Regions from separate parts of the Nocardioides daedukensis genome, predicted to be linked through region 3. Evidence: predicted binding sites of a transcription regulator. Region 3 holds the regulator's gene; each other region holds the start of a gene.
What was found. Region 3 encodes LexA, which represses DNA repair genes until DNA is damaged. Its sites were predicted from a motif close to TCGAACANNTGTTCGA; they were not measured.
Positions count from the first base shown of each region.

Region 1: the regulator LexA is predicted to act here: its motif matches at 2,210-2,225, upstream of ruvC (crossover junction endodeoxyribonuclease RuvC).
Region 2: the regulator LexA is predicted to act here: its motif matches at 3,388-3,403, upstream of recA (recombinase RecA).

Region 1 is NZ_JACCAA010000001.1:304,484-309,753, reverse strand. Features, by position in the region: gene ruvB (Holliday junction branch migration DNA helicase RuvB) at 1-1,039, opposite strand, end outside; gene ruvA (Holliday junction branch migration protein RuvA) at 1,042-1,647, opposite strand; gene ruvC (crossover junction endodeoxyribonuclease RuvC) at 1,673-2,191, opposite strand; gene BJ980_RS01535 (YebC/PmpR family DNA-binding transcriptional regulator) at 2,346-3,119, opposite strand; gene pdxT (pyridoxal 5'-phosphate synthase glutaminase subunit PdxT) at 3,127-3,729, opposite strand; gene BJ980_RS01525 (nitronate monooxygenase) at 3,769-4,779, shown strand; gene BJ980_RS01520 (signal peptidase I) at 4,773-5,270, opposite strand, start outside.
Region 2 is NZ_JACCAA010000001.1:267,241-272,510, reverse strand. Features, by position in the region: gene BJ980_RS01330 (polyphosphate kinase 2 family protein) at 1-404, opposite strand, end outside; gene BJ980_RS01325 (GNAT family N-acetyltransferase) at 474-1,178, opposite strand; gene BJ980_RS01320 (regulatory protein RecX) at 1,301-2,215, opposite strand; gene recA (recombinase RecA) at 2,218-3,264, opposite strand; gene BJ980_RS01310 (DUF3046 domain-containing protein) at 3,429-3,623, opposite strand; gene BJ980_RS01305 (DinB family protein) at 3,620-4,228, opposite strand; gene BJ980_RS01300 (GNAT family N-acetyltransferase) at 4,288-4,797, shown strand; gene BJ980_RS01295 (ABC transporter permease) at 4,807-5,270, opposite strand, start outside.
Region 3 is NZ_JACCAA010000001.1:1,560,152-1,565,421, reverse strand. Features, by position in the region: gene BJ980_RS07740 (alkaline phosphatase family protein) at 1-830, opposite strand, end outside; gene BJ980_RS07735 (alkaline phosphatase D family protein) at 830-2,497, opposite strand; gene lexA (transcriptional repressor LexA) at 2,595-3,320, opposite strand; gene BJ980_RS07725 (LysM peptidoglycan-binding domain-containing protein) at 3,573-3,917, opposite strand; gene BJ980_RS07720 (ABC transporter ATP-binding protein) at 4,155-5,270, opposite strand, start outside.

The sequences.
Region 1 (5,270 bases), 1.3 Mb from region 3:
CCGGAGGCACCAGACCGAGGTGCGCCCAGGCCGCGGGGGTGGCGATCCGGCCTCGCGGGGTGCGGGCGAGGAAGCCGTTGCGCACCAGGAAGGGCTCGGCCACCTCCTCGACGGTCTCGCGCTCCTCACCCACCGCGACAGCCAGCGTGGAGAGCCCCACCGGTCCCCCGCCGAATCGCCGGCAGAGCACGTCGATCACACCGCGGTCGAGCCGGTCAAGGCCCAGTGTGTCGACCTCGTAGAGCTCGAGGGCGGACATCGCCACGTCGCGGGTGACCGTCCCGTCGGCCCGGACCTGGGCATAGTCACGCACCCGGCGCAGGAGCCGGTTGGCGATCCGCGGCGTACCCCGGGACCGCCCGGCGATCTCGGCGGAACCTTCTGCGGTGAGGTGTACGTCGAGGAGCCCGGCGCTGCGGTGCACGATCTGGTCGAGGTCCTCGGGCTCATAGAACTCGAGGTGTGCGGTGAAGCCGAACCGGTCGCGCAGCGGCCCGGGCAGGAGCCCCGCGCGCGTGGTCGCTCCGACCAGGGTGAACGGCGGGATCTCGAGCGGGATCGCCGTCGCACCCGGCCCCTTGCCGATGATGACGTCGACCCGGAAGTCCTCCATCGCCATGTAGAGCATCTCTTCGGCGGCGCGCGACATCCGGTGGATCTCGTCGACGAAGAGCACGTCGCCCTCGTTGAGCCCGGAGATGATCGCGGCCAGGTCACCGGCATGGGTGATCGCCGGCCCGCTGGTGAGCCGTAGGGGTGAGCCCATCTCGGCGGCGATGATCATCGCCAAGGTGGTCTTGCCCAGGCCCGGCGGACCGGAGAGCAGGACGTGGTCGGGGGCGCGGCCTCGGGCCCGGGCGGCCTCGAGGACGAGTCCGAGCTGTTCGCGGACCCGCTGCTGGCCGATGACCTCGTCGAGTGACTTGGGGCGCAGCGCAGCTTCGATGGCTCGCTCGTCGCCGGTCGCGTCGGCGGCGACGATCCGCTGGATCTCGGCCTCCTCGGCCTCGCTGAACCGGTCGGTCGCGTCGTAGTCCACGCTCAGGCCTTCCGCAGGGACTGGAGCGCAGCACGCAGCAGGGCACCGACATCAGGTGAGTCCGCGGCGGTGGGAGCGACGGCGTCGACGGCCTTCTCGGCCTCCTTGGTCGACCAGCCGAGACCGACCAGGCCCTGGTGGACCTGGTCCCGCCAGCCGATGGCCGGGGCCGGCACACCGGTACGGGTGCTCTGGCCGGCGCCGACCGGTGCTCCGATCCGGTCCTTGAGCTCGAGGATGATCCGCTGCGCGCCCTTCTGCCCGATGCCCGGGACCTTGGTCAGCGTCTTGACGTCCTCGCCGCTGATCGCCATCCGCAGGTCGTCGGGGCTGAGCACGGCCAGTGCGGCCTGGGCCAGCTTCGGTCCGACGCCGCTGGCGGTCTGCAGCAGCTCGAAGCAGGACTTCTCGTCGTCGTCGAGGAACCCGAACAGGGTCAGCGAGTCCTCGCGCACCACCATGCTGGTGGGCAGGATCGCCTCGTCGCCGGTGCGCAGGGTGGCGAGCGTGCCCGGCGTACACATCAGCTCCAGCCCGACTCCCCCGACCTCGAGGACGGCGCTGGAGAGGGTGACCCCGGCGACCTTGCCACGGACGAATGCGATCACTGAGCAGATCCCTTCACGATGTGACTCAACGCTTGCCTGCCTTGAGCAGGGCGGCTTCGATGCGCGACTGTGCGCCACCGCGCCAGATGTGGGTGATGGCCAGGGCGAGTGCGTCAGCGGCGTCGGCCGGCTTGGGTGGCGCGCTCAGCCGGAGGATGCGGGTGACCATCGCGGTGACCTGCGCCTTGTCGGCGCGACCGCTCCCGGAGACCGCCGCCTTGACCTCGCTCGGCGTGTGCAGCGCGACCGGGATGCCGCGGCGCGCCGCGCAGACCATCGCGATGCCGCTGGCCTGGGCAGTGCCCATCACGGTGCTGACGTCCGAGCGGGCAAAGACGCGTTCGATCGCAACGGCGTCGGGCTGGAACTCCTCGATCCATGCGTCGACACCCTTCTCGATCGTCACCAGTCGGATCGGGACCGGCTCGCTCGCGGAGGTCCGCAGGACGTTGACGTCCACCATCGTCAGGGGACGACCGACGTCACCGTCGACCACGCCCATGCCGCAGCGGGTCAGGCCGGGGTCGATCCCGAGCACGCGCATTCTTGGTCCCACTCTCGTCCGAACACCTGTTCGGACACACGCTAACAAGCGGGCGTCGACCGGCCGGTCGCGACACGCTGCAACGCAGACGGGGACGCCGTGTGTACGGCGTCCCCGTCCTGCTGTTCACGGGCTGGGCGGCCCGACCAGGAGCTCAGTCCTCGGCGGCCTCGAGCTCGGCCATCACGTCCTCGGGGACGTCGATGTTGCTGAACACGTTCTGCACGTCGTCGAGGTCCTCGAGCGCGTCGACGAGCTTGAAGATCTTCGTGGCGGCCTCGGCGTCGACCGGGATGTCGAGGCTGGCAACGAACTCCACCTCGGCCGAGTCATAGTCGAGGCCGGCGTCCTGGAGCGCGGTGCGAACGGCGACCACGTCGCCGGACTCGCTGAGCACCCGCCACGAGTCGCCGTGGTCGTTCACGTCCTCCGCGCCGGCGTCCAGAGTGGCCTCGAGGACGTCGTCCTCCTCGACAGTCTTGTCCTCCTGGCTCTTGGGCACCAGCACGACGCCCTTGCGGGTGAACAGTCGCGAGACCGAGCCGGGGTCTGCCAACGTGCCCCCGTTGCGGGTGACCGCGGTGCGGACCTCCATCGCGGCCCGGTTGCGGTTGTCGGTCAGACACTCGACGAGGAGCGCGACGCCGGCCGAGCCGTAGACCTCATACATGATCGTCTCGTAGTCGACTCCGCCGTCCTCCAGCCCGCCGCCGCGCTTGACCGCGGAGTCGATGTTCTTGTTGGGCACCGACTGCTTCTTGGCCTTCTGCACGGCGTCGAAGAGCGTCGGGTTTCCGCTCAGGTCAGGGCCACCCATCTTGGCCGCGATCTCGATGTTCTTGATCAGCTTGGCGAAGAGCTTGCCGCGCTTGGCATCGATCGCTGCCTTCTTGTGCTTGGTGGTTGCCCACTTGGAGTGACCGGACATGCGCTCCCTAACTCTTGGTGCTGACGAGATCCACGAACTGACGATGGATCCGGTCGTCTCCACCGACTTCCGGGTGGAACGACGTGGCCATCACGTGGCCTTCTCGGACGGCGACGATCCTACCTGTTGCGGGCCCGTCATCGATCTGGGCAAGGACCTCCACTCCCGGTCCGACCTGCTCGACCCAGGGGGCGCGGATGAAGATCGCGTGCACCTTGTCGGGAAAGTCGGCGAAGTCGAGGTCACCCTCGAACGAGTCGACCTGCCTTCCGAAGGCGTTGCGACGAACGGTGATGTCCAGCCCGCCGAGCGTCTCCTGGTCCTTGGTGCCGTCGATGACGTGGTCGGCGAGCATGATCATCCCGGCGCAGGTCCCGAACGTCGGCATGCCCTCGCGGATACGTTGGCGCAACGGCTCGAAGAGCTCGAAGGTGCGGGCCAGCTTGTACATCGTGGTGGACTCCCCACCCGGGATGATGAAGCCGTCGCAGCGCGCGAGCTCCGTCTCGCGACGGACCGGGATCGCGATCGTGCCGAGATTCGTCAACGTGTGCAGGTGCTCGCGGACATCGCCCTGGAGAGCGAAGACGCCGATGGTCGGGGAAGACATGGTCGGATCATCCCATCGCGCCTCCCCTACTCTCGAAGCATGTCGTTCCTCGACCGCCCCTCCCCTGTCGTCTGCGCGCCGATGGCCGGCGCCTCCACTCCCGAGCTGGCCGCAGCGGTGTCCTCGCACGGCGGGTTGGGGTTCCTCGCCGCCGGCTATCTGTCGGTGTCCGCGATGGCGTCGGAGGTCGCGGCCTACCGGACCCTGACCACCGCACCCGTGGCGATCAACCTGTTCACGCCGCAGGTCGATCGCACTCTCGAGTTCGCCCCTTCGCTCGCTGGCTATCGCGCCGCACTGGAACCCGTGGCCGCGCGGCTCGGGGCGACGCCGGGGCAGCCGACGTACGACACGGATGCGTTCGAGGAGAAGGTCGCGTGGCTCGTCGCGCACCCCGTTGACGCGGTCTCACTGACCTTCGGCCCGGTGCCGGTCGAGAGCGTCGTGGCACTGCAACAGGTGGGCACGAAGGTGGGGTTCACCGTCACCTCTGCCGACGAAGCACAACGCGCCGCCGGTCTGGGCGCGGACTTCCTCGTCGCCCAGGGGTGCGGGGCGGGTGGGCACCGCGGCACCTGGAACGTCGCCGACGTCCCCAATGAGCTGGTCACCGCCGAGGTCGTGACTGCGACGGCCACCGCGACCGGGCTCCCGGTCATCGCTGCCGGCGGAGTCGGAAGTGCGGAAGATGTCAGCGACCTGCTCGCTGCGGGCGCGCTGTCGGTCGCGGTCGGGACCCTCTTCCTGGCCTGCGAGGAATCGAAGGCCTCTACCCTGCACAAGGCCGCGTTGACCTCGGGAAGGTTCCCCGAAGCCACGGTGACGCGGGCGTTCAGCGGACGATGGGCGCGGGCACTGGTCAACGACTTCGTCCGGGAGTACGACGGCCTCGCGCCGTCGGCGTACCCGAACGTGCACCACCTGACGAAGCCGCTCAGAGCCGCGGCCGCTGATGCCGGGGATGTGGAGGGCCTGGCGTTGTGGGCTGGTGCTGCACGGCCGCGCGGCGCCACGAGCGTGGAGGCCGTGTTCGGCGGGCTGGGTCAGTAGGTGACGGTGTACTTGATGGAGGACTCGGTGACGTTGCCCGAGTTGTCGGTGGCCCGGATGGTCAGCGTGAACACACCGTCGGAGAGGTATGGATAGGTGATGGCGGTCAGGCGAGGCACCGACCATCGCTTCTTGTCCGTGGTGGTGTCCGCCGTGCGGAAGGAGCAGTTGGTGACCCACAAGGAACCACCGTTCCAGCATCGCGTGCCGAGGGTGCCACCCGCGCGCTGCAAGATGTACTTGACGTCAGTGATCGAGCCGCCGTCGGCGACCGTTCCGCACGCCGCGGAATAGCCGCCGCCATAGGCGCCGTTCTCGCAAATCGAGTTCACCTGGTCCTGCATGGAAGGGCTGCCGGCCGTGGTCCCCGTCATCCCGTTGATCGGCATGGTGAAGCCGATGGTGGGCGGCGGGTTGGCGGCTCCACAGTTGAAGGCGTCGACGGTCACGATCTTGGTCATGCTGAACGGCTGGACTTGATAGGTGTCCGA
Region 2 (5,270 bases), 1.3 Mb from region 3:
TCGTAGTGCGAGCGGTCGAAGACCCCAACATATCCGGGCCCTGGCACTGCCCGCTCGATGCGCCACAGGAAGTCGTGGGAGAGCTCCTCCTCGGTGGGCGCCTTGAAGGAGGTGATCCGTACCCCTTGGGGATCCACCAGCCCGATGGCGTGGCGGATCACCCCACCCTTGCCGGAGGTGTCCATGCCTTGCAGCACGAGCAGCACGCGACGAGTCGAGCCGGTGGTGCGCTCGGCGAAGAGCTGTTCCTGCATGTCGGCGAGCTCGGGCCCGAGGTCGGCGAGCGCCCGCTCACCGTCGTCCTTGTTGCCGTCGAAGCCGGGCTTGGCGTGGGTGTCGATCGCAGAAAGGTCGACCGGACCGGTCGGCAGGCGCAGGAGGCCTGAGAAGAGCGCGTCGGTCATGGACTCACCCTATGGCGAGCGGACAGCGTCCGGTCGCCGCCATTCCGAGAACCCCGCTCCGCGTCGATCTCACCCGGCGATCCGGAGGACATCGAGACTGTTGCCGACCACGGTCGCCGTGCTGCCATCGCTCTGGGGTTCGTCGAACCACACTCCTTCGACGAACCCGGCCTTGGCCAGGATCCGTAGCGACGCTGCGTTGCGGTGGTCGGGTGCCGCGAAGTAGGTGGTGGCCTGCGGGAACCGGTGCCGGGTGCGCTCGATCCACGCCCACAGCATGCGTACGCCGATGCCGCGCCCGAGCCAGGCTTCCTCCCCGATCGCATAGTCGAGCCCGATCGCGTCCGGGGCGCCGGCAAGCAGCGCGAAGTCGGGATAGTCGGCGATGCGGTAGTCCTGGATGAACCCGATCGAGCGCCCGTTCACCTCCACCACCCACCTCCGGGTGGGGGTCTGACCGTCGATGTCGGGCCCGTAGGCCGCGGTCACCGTCTCCAGGTCCGGGGAGCCGTCGGTGGCCCACCACCGGTGCACGTGCCCGGTGGATCGCCAGCGGGAGACGTCGGGCAGGTCACCGCGAGTCATCGGTCGCAGGGCCACCCGCACGTCGGGCTCCACGCAGAACAGCTTCACCTCACCCGACAGGTCCAGGGCCACCGGGTCTCCGGTGACACTCGCCGCGATGCGCCGCGCTGCCTTGGCCCAGGACTCGTCCGCACGGGCCACACCGCTCAGCTCACGCCCACCGTGTCGAACGCAGATGTGCTCGGACATGGGTGGAGCCTAGTGCGTTTCCACTCAGGCCGTCGGGGGTGGAAGTCGTGAGCGGCAACGGGGATCCGGGAACCTCCGGCCGGCGTCGCCCACCCACTGGTCACCCAGTCACCAGTGGCAACTCACCAGTCGCCCGCGACCTGGTCGACCCCACCCGTGTCCGGGTCATCAGGGTCGGCGTTGAGCTCTTCGCGGACCACCCGGAACGCGAGACCGGGTGGATAACCCTTCCGGGCGAGCATCCCGACCAGACGTCGGGTGGCCACGTTGGGCTCGAGAGCGCGCATCGTGCGCAGCTTCTTGCGCACCAGCAGCCGGGCAGCGGACTCCTCGTCATCGGGATCGATCTCGTCGAGCGCGTCGCGCGCCACCTCGTCGTCGATCCCCTTGCGGCGCAGCTCCTGGGCAAGGGCGCGTCGAGCCAGTCCCTTGCCGGGCTGCCGCGAGGCGATCCAGGCACGGGCGAAGGCCTCGTCATCGATCAGTCCGACTTCCTCGAACCGGTCGAGCAGCGTCGTCGCGATGTCCTCGGGAACGTCCTTTTTGGCCAGCTTGGTGGCCAGTTCGGCACGCGAACGCGCCTGGCCGGTCAGCTGGTCCAGCAGGATCTTGCGCGCCACGGCCTCGTGATCGGGCTCGGGGCCGAGGTCACGGTCCTCGGGAGGCTCCTGTGTCCGGCCGGAACCACGGCGACGGTTGCCACTGCGGCCACCCTCGCCCCAAGCGCCCCCACTGCCCCGAGCACCCCGAGCACCTCGAGCGCTTCGGGTGCCCCGTGCGGAGCGTCTGCCGCTGCGCGAGGACGAATCCTCGGCACCGGCGTCGTCCGGAGCCTGGGTGCCGAATGTTCGGTTGCCGGATGTCTGCGCGCCGAATGTTTGCGCGCCGGCTGCCTGGTGATCGAGCTCAGCGCTCGAACCGACATCGCCGCCGGTCGACTCGCGCACGGCGTCGACCACCCAGTCCGGGGCGGACGCCACCCAGGCGTCCACCCCAGCACTGACGTCACCTTGCCACTCGGGAGTGGAGGAGGACATCGTCAGAAGTCGATGTTCGTCGGCTCTTCGGCAAGCGCGTCGGCCGGGTCGGCAACGGACGGACCGACGCCGAGCTTCTCCAGGATCTTCTTCTCCAGCTCGTTGGCCAGGTCCGGGTTGTCCTTGAGGAACGTGCGCGCGTTCTCCTTGCCCTGCCCGAGCTGGTCACCCTCGTAGGTGTACCAAGCGCCGGCCTTGCGGACCAGGCCCGCCTCGACGCCGACGTCGATCAGGCCACCCTCGCGGGAAATGCCCTTGCCGTACATGATGTCGAACTCTGCCTGCTTGAACGGCGGCGCGACCTTGTTCTTGACGACCTTGACCCGGGTCCGGTTGCCGACCATGTCGGTGCCGTCCTTCAGGGTCTCGATGCGACGCACGTCGAGACGGACCGAGGAGTAGAACTTCAGCGCCCGACCACCCGTGGTGGTCTCCGGCGAACCGAACATCACGCCGATCTTCTCGCGCAACTGGTTGATGAAGATCGCGGTGGTGCCGGAGTTGTTCAGGGCACCGGTCATCTTTCGCAGCGCCTGGCTCATCAGTCGAGCCTGTAGGCCGACGTGGCTGTCACCCATCTCGCCCTCGATCTCGGCCCGGGGAACGAGCGCGGCCACGGAGTCGATGACGATCAGGTCGAGGGCACCGGAACGGATCAGCATGTCTGCGATCTCCAGCGCCTGCTCACCCGAGTCGGGCTGGGAGACCAGCAGGGCGTCGGTGTCGACGCCGAGGTTCTTGGCATATTCGGGGTCGAGCGCGTGCTCGGCGTCGATGAAGGCCACGATGCCGCCGGCTGCCTGCGCGTTGGCGACGGCGTGGAGGGCGACGGTGGTCTTACCGGAGGACTCGGGGCCATAGATCTCGACCACACGGCCGCGCGGGAGACCGCCCAGGCCGAGGGCGACATCGAGTGCGATCGAGCCGGTCGGGATGATCTCGAGCGGTGCGCGGGTCTCGTCGCCGAGGCGCATCACCGAGCCCTTGCCGAACTGCTTCTCGATGTTGGCGAGGGCTACGTCGAGGGCCTTGCCGCGGTCTCCAGCCATGGGGTTCACGTCCTTGTCAGATGAGGTCGATGTGATGCCACGGACGTTAGACCGGACCACCGACAATGGGTGTCGACCACCTTCAGGGCTGTGGACAACCCCGGTCGACGCCCCCAGAATAGACCGAACACCTGTTCGATCAACTCCGCGACACGCGGGACGATTCAGCGATCCACGAGCGGCAGGTCCAGCGCCTTCCACACCGCGAGCCAGACCTCCTTGGGAGTGTCCCCCGCCGCCAGCGCTTCGTTCACGGTGCGTGAGCCGAGCTCACTGACCGCATGCGTCTCCGCCCAGGAGCGCGCATAACCGGAGCCGAGCGCAGCCTCCATCCGGTCCCAGAACTCGGTGTGCCTCATGCCTGCGGGTCCTGCGTCCCCGGCATTGACGTTCCCGGCGACGCCACGGTGGCCGACAAGGTGGCCGACACGTCCCACGCATGGTGGACCACGTCGTGCAGGTGGTAGACCGCGATCGTGGCGAGGGTGAAGGCGGAACCGTTGCTCCGCAGGCCGCTCCGCTGCCAGGCAGCGTCCCCGTCCGAGTGGTCGGGCACCTCGTCGTACGCCGTGGCCACCGCGTCGGCGAACGCGCTCAGCTCACCCGCGACCACTGCCGGGGATCGGCCCGCGTAGTCACCCTCGAGGGCGGCGACGTCCTGGTCCCAGTTGGCGAACTCCGGCGCATCCTGATCGAGCATGGACTGCACCCGCTCGAGGAACACCCGGTGCACGTCGCGCACGTGGCAGGCATATTCGAGCGGCGACCACACGCTGGGCGTGGGCCGTTGCGCGACGTCGGGGCGACCCAGCACCTCGGGCCACAGCTCGGCGTTCTCCCGGATCAGTGCGGCGACGGACGTGGGAGGTGTGGCGCCCGCGTCGAAGCCGCATTCGGGGCACCGGGAGTCGATGACCCAGGTCCAGTCCTTGGTGTCCGGCACGATGCCCTCTGCTGCGCTCACGCCCACATTGTGACCGACGGGTCGAAGGGCACGAGTCCCGACCTGCGAACATGGAGGTTATGCCTGACTACGCCACCCGTTCTGCGACCGAGCAAGATCTCGAGGACATCGCAGCGATCTACTCCCACGCGGTGGACACGTCGCTGGCCACTTTCGACCTCGACGCACCGGACCTGGACTACTGGCGCGCCCGACTCGACGGCGACCACCCGGGTGATCATCTCCTCGTCGGCGTCGACGACGACGACAATGTGGTCGGCTATGCCTACTCGTGGTCCTATCGGCCCCGCCCGGCCTATGACACCACCCGTGAGACCTCGATCTATCTCGACGAGTCGGTGCGGGGCAAGGGCGTCGGCAAGCTCCTCTATCCCGCACTCCTGGAGACGATGGCGGTCTCCGGGGTGCACACCGCGGTCGCACTGGTGGCGCTGCCCAACCCGGCCAGTGAACGGCTCCATCTGGCCTGCGGCTTCGAGAAGACCGGGCAGCTCCGGGAGGTCGGCTGGAAGTTCGGGCAGTGGATCGACGTGGCCTGGTACCAGCGGATGCTGGTCACCCTGCCGTAGGCCCGGCCCTCAGGTCAGCAGGAGCTTGTCCAGGCGGCGGCGTACCAGGATCAGCCCGAGCACGCCCATCACCACGAGGTAGATCACCGACACCGCACTCGCCCAGGACAGCGCCCCCGTGGTCAGCTCACGGCAGAGCACCACACCCCGATAGAGCGGCGTCGCCTCGACGATCCAGCGGGTCACGCCGTCGAAGGCGGTGATCGGGAAGAAAGTCGCGGAGAACAGGAACATCGGCAGCTGCAGCAGGGTGATCTTGTCGAAGTCCTGGAACGACTTCATGTAGGTGGTCAGCCCCATGCACACGGCACTGAACGCGAACCCGATCAGCAGCGCCGCCGGCAACGCCAGGATCGCCCACCACGAGTGGATCATCCCCATCGCCAGCATCACCAGCAGGAACGCCGCCGAGTAGGAGGCGCCGCGCAGCTGACCCCACAGGATCTCCCCGCGAGCCACGTCGGCGGTGGTCA
Region 3 (5,270 bases):
GACCAGTCCATCGAGTGGTCGGCGAGCACGATCACCATCGTGTTCTGCCAGCGGCTAGTCTGCTTGAGCAGGTCGATGAAGGACTTCAGCTGCACGTCTGTGTTGACCAGGGCTGCGCGGCGCGCGAGCTGCAGCGTCGTACCGGTCAGGTCGGCATGGCCCACCCGGTCCACGTCGCCGAGGTTGACGAACATGAACTCAGGGTCGTGGGTGGTCACCATCTTCTTGGCGGCCTCGATGGTGAACACGTCGGGGGCGTGGTTGGTGATCGGGATCAGCGGCGCGGGCTCCCAGCGGCGGGTGGCCCGGGTGCCGAAGATGCCATAGAGGTAGTCCTTGCTGAGCACCGTCGCGGTGGTTCGGCCGCTGCGGTTGATCTGGGAGATGATCGTGTCGGCACGCAGGTCGCTGGGCCGGTCCATGTCGCGCACGACCTTGGCGTTGCGGTCATAGATCGAGTTGGCCGGCACTCCGGTCTTGTCCGGCCGCATCCCGGTCATCATCATCACGTGGTTGGGGATGGTCTCCATGATCGGCAGGGACCGGGCCCGGGGGAAGTTCATCCCCGAGTCGCGCAGCCGCTTGGTGTTGGGCATCAGGCCACCGCCGATCTCGTCGGGACGGCAACCGTCGATCACCAGCACGTAGCAGCGCTTGCGGTTGAACGGCGCGGCCGTGGCAGGCGCCGCACCCAGGGCGCTGGAGAAGACGAGTCCGGCACCCCCGGCACCGGCGACCTTGAGCAGGGTACGACGATCCGCGGTCACCGCTTCCTCGCCGGTGGCGAGGTCGGGGATCGCGGCGAACCCGGAGCCGTTGTCCTCACACATCACGCACCACCCACCGGGGTGTGGACGCGGCGCAGCTGCTGGGTGCCCGCGAGCGTCTGCCACGAGGCCTGCCAGGTGAGTCCGGTGCTCTTCACTGCTCTGTCTCCGATTGCGTAGTAGTCGCACTGCACCCGGGCCGAGGTGACGTCGAGGACCGAGTAGCCGTGGTCGTCGAAGTTGAGGTGGCGGATGTGTGGGTTGGCGGCGGTCAGGATGGTCTCGACCGCGACCGATGCGGTCCGGCGCTGGACGCCGAGGATGTCCTTGAGGTTGTTGCTGGTGACCGAGGTGCAGACGAACTCCACGCCGGCATTCTCGCGGACCACGGGATAGCTGCCCGGGTCGAAGGGGAGCTCGCACGCCCAGGCGGAGTGGATGTCGCCGGTGAGGAAGACCGTGTCGGTGATCCCCTGGTCGCGGATGTGCTCGAAGAGCACGCGGCGATCGTGGGTGTAGCCGTCCCACTGGTCGATGTTGTAGGCCACGCCGTCCTCGGGCAACAGCTTGGTGACGTCGTTGATCGGATCGATCAGCGCGTCGGGGACGGTGCCGAAGGTGACCGGGGCGATCATCACCGGGTTGCCGACCAGCTTCCACTGGGCCCGCTCGCTGGTGAGGTTCTTCTTGAGCCAGGCGAGCTGTTGTGCGCCGGCGATGCTGCGTTCCGAGGAGCTGGCCTCACCGGAGGCAGGTGACTCCACCGGTGTGCTGCGATAGGTGCGCAGGTCGAGCATGCTCAGCTCGGCCAGCTGGCCGAAGCGCAGGGTGCGGAACAGGCGGGTGCCGTCCCCGAGTGCGGCAGTGCCACTCATCCGCACCGGCATCCACTCGTCGTACGCCCGGTGGCTGCGTGCACGACGGGTGAGCCAGCTGCCTTCGCTGGCGTCGTGGTTCTCGGCACCCTCCTTGTTGGCGTCGTTGGTCACCTCGTGGTCGTCCCAGGTGACGATGAACGGATAGCGGGCGTGCAGCTCCTGCAGGTCGGCGTCGCGCTTGTACTGCGCGTGGCGCTGGCGGTAGTCGGCCAGGCTGACCATCTCGCGCGCCGGCGCGTGCTTGCGGATGTCGACGTTGTCGTTGCCGTAGCCGTACTGGCCGGGGCCGTATTCGTAGATGTAGTCGCCGAGGTGGACGATCGCGTGCAGGTCGTTGCGCTTGGCCAGGTGGCGGTAGGCGCTGAACCAACCGGCCTGCAGGTTCGAGCACGAGACCATGCCCAGGCGCACGCGGCTCGGGGTGGAGGAGTGCGCGGGGGCGGTGCGGGTGCGGCCGACGCGGCTGAAGCGGCCCTTGTAGGAGAACCGGTAGAAGTACCACCGGGCCGGCTGGAGCCCGGTGACGTCGAGCTTGACGGTGTGGTCGTCGCTCGCACCGGTGGCGATCCGGCCCTTCTTCACGATCCGCCGGAAGGCCTGGTCGGTGGCGACCTCGTAGTCGACCCAGACCCGCGGGCCCTTGCCCGAGCCGGGCGTGGAGGTCGACGTCGGCGTGACGCGGGTCCAGATCACCACCCGGTCCGGCATCGGGTCGCCCGAGGCCACGCCGTGGGCGAAGTAGGCAGAAGCGCCCGAGGCGGTGGACCCGCTTGCGGCCACGATGGTGGCGGTGCCGGCGGCGGCTGCGGAGCCCTTGATGACGGTACGACGATCAACGGATGCGGTGGTCACGCCTCATTGAACGACGGCCAAGGCCTCAAGGTGACGCCCGACGGATGTGAGAACCAATCGTTCACCAGGACGTCGCCGATTGGTTCACACCTTTGGTTCACACCTTGCGCAGCACCGCGGTGACGACACCGAGAATGGAGGCGTTGTTGCCGTCGATCGGGTCGTAGGCGTCGTTGTGCGGCATCAACCAGACCTGGCCGTCCTTGCGCTGCAACGTCTTGACGGTGGCTTCGCCATCGATCAGGGCGGCGACGATCTCGCCGTTGCGGGCGGTCTGCTCCTGGCGGATGACGACGTAGTCGCCGTTGCAGATGGCCGCGTCGATCATCGAGTCACCGGAGACCTCGAGCAGGAACAGGGTGCCGTCGCCGACCAGGGACTTGGGCAGCGGGAAGATCTCCTCGACGCGCTCCTCGGCGAGGATCGGGCCACCGGCAGCGATCCGGCCGACGATCGGGACGTAGGTCGCAGCCGGCATGGCGTCGCCGATGCCGGTCTCGTCGTAGTCGACCTCGTCGGCGCTGCCCACGGCGCGGGATGCGGCAGCGGTCTCGGGCATGAAGACCTGGATGGCGCGGGGGCGGTTGGGGTCGCGCTTGATGAAGCCCTTGGCCTCGAGCACCTTGAGCTGGTGGGAGACCGAGGAGGAGCTGGTCAGTCCCACCGTCTCGCCGATCTCGCGCATGCTCGGGGGATAGCCGCGGGTCTCGATCGACTCGCGCAGCGTGGTCAGGATCCGCTGTTGGCGCGGGGTCAGGCCGGTGGCGTCCGGGGGCCCGTCGGGTAGGGAGGTGACCTTTGCCTTCGGGTCCTTCGGTGCCATGGATCTGCCTTCCGCTGTGCTGGTCGTCCTGCAAGAGGGGTGCTGCGCCGTGTTGGGTCTCACGCTAGCCGTCGGAGGCGGCATGTTCAAACACCTGTTCGAACGTGTCGCGGCGTCATGTCGCGGTGTTCTGGGCGGTGAAATGCGCCGTCGTGAAATGCGCCAAGGGGCGGGATCGCCCGGATCCCGCCCCTTGTCTTCCCCATCTGCAGGCCGGGGTCGAGGCGACCTGCAGAAAACTGTGGTGTCCGGTCAGTCGGTGACCGGGACGTGGATCTCCTGGCCGGCGACGAGCATCGACGAGTCCAGGGCGTTGAGGTCCTTGATCGTGGCCATCATGTCGCGCACGCTGCCGTCCTCGGCGAGGTCGGACGAGATGCCCCAGAGGGTCTCGCCATAGCCGACCATGATCACCTCGGTCTGCTGCTCGGAGCCCGACTCGTTGTTGCTTGCCACCGAGGAGGTTCCGAGGAACACCGCGCCGGCCAGCACGAAGAGCAGTGCGGCGACGAAGACCACGAGGCGGCCGCGACGGGTCAGGCGAACCTGCGACGTGCGGAAGCTCGGAATGCTGGGGGTGAGGGTCATGGTGCTCATCAGAAGACCTCCGGGGAAGGGGGTTGGTCGGTGTCGAGCTATGTCTAATGGCGACCACCGACAACGGGTGCCGCTCGATCAGACGTTCGATCGAACACATGTACGAAGTTAGAGCACCTGTTCGAACAAATCAAGCCCCGGGCGAACAAATGTTCGATGCGTGTCGCGGACAGAATGCGAATTCACGACGGGTCGGCGACAAAGGGCAGGGAGCGGCGAAGCGGGGACGGCGGAGCCTCAGCTGGACCAGGCGGCCCAGAGCTCGGCATAACGACCGTCGGCCGCGAGCAGCTCGTCGTGCGAGCCCTCCTCGACGACCACGCCCTCGTGCAACACCAGCACCCGGTCCGCGGTTGCCGACTGGGTCAGGCGGTGGGCGACGACCAGGGCGCCACGTCCCGAGGTGACCGCGAGTGCGGCCTCCTCGAGCTCGCGCGCGCCGGCCGAGCCTGCCTCGGCAGTGGCCTCGTCCAGGACGACGTACCAGGGATCGGCCAGTGCGATCCGTGCCAGCGCCAGCTGCTGCGCCTGGGCAGGTGTCACCGGGTGCGAACCGGTGCCGATCACGGTGTCCAGGCCCTCGGGCAGCAACGAGACCCAGCGGGACGCGTGGACCAGGTCGAGGGCGGCGAGGACCTGGGCGTCCGTGGCCGAGGCGTCGACCAGGGTCACCGCCTCGCGCACGGTGCCGGCGAAGACGTGGAAGTCCTGGCTGATCAACGCCACCCGCGAGCGGAGCAGGGACGTGGACAGGTCGCCGATGGCGGTGCCGGCCAGGGTGACCGAGCCCGACGAGGGAGGCAGTACGCCGGCGGCGATGGCACCCAGCGTGGTCTTGCCAGCACCGGTCGCGCCGACCAGTGCGACCCGCTCGCCGGGAGCGATGCTGAGAGAGACACCCGACAGCACCGGACGTCCTGGCACATAGGAGTGGTCGATGCCGGTAAGCACCAGTGGTCCGGGCGCTTCGGGCAGTGACCCCGGGCGCTCGGGAGCATCCGGCAGCAGGGAGACGCCGGCCAGTCGGGAGAGCGAGGCGCCCGTCGACTGCACCGCGTCGAAGATGTAGAGCAGCGCGTTGATCGGGTTGAACAACCGGTGGAAGTAGAGCGCCGCCGCGGTGACCGCGCCGACCGAGGTCGAGTCGGCGCGGACCAGCCAGAAGCCGGTGGTCAGCACCAGCAGCAGACCGATCAGCTCGGCCCGGTTGGACCGGGCGCCGAAGCGGGTGAGCAGCCGGAACACCGTCATCGAGATGTCACGCGCCTGGGCGGATCGGTTCTCGATCGTGGCGACCTGGCCCGAGGACATCCCGAACGCGCGCACGGTCGCGGCGCCCTGGAGCCCGCTGAC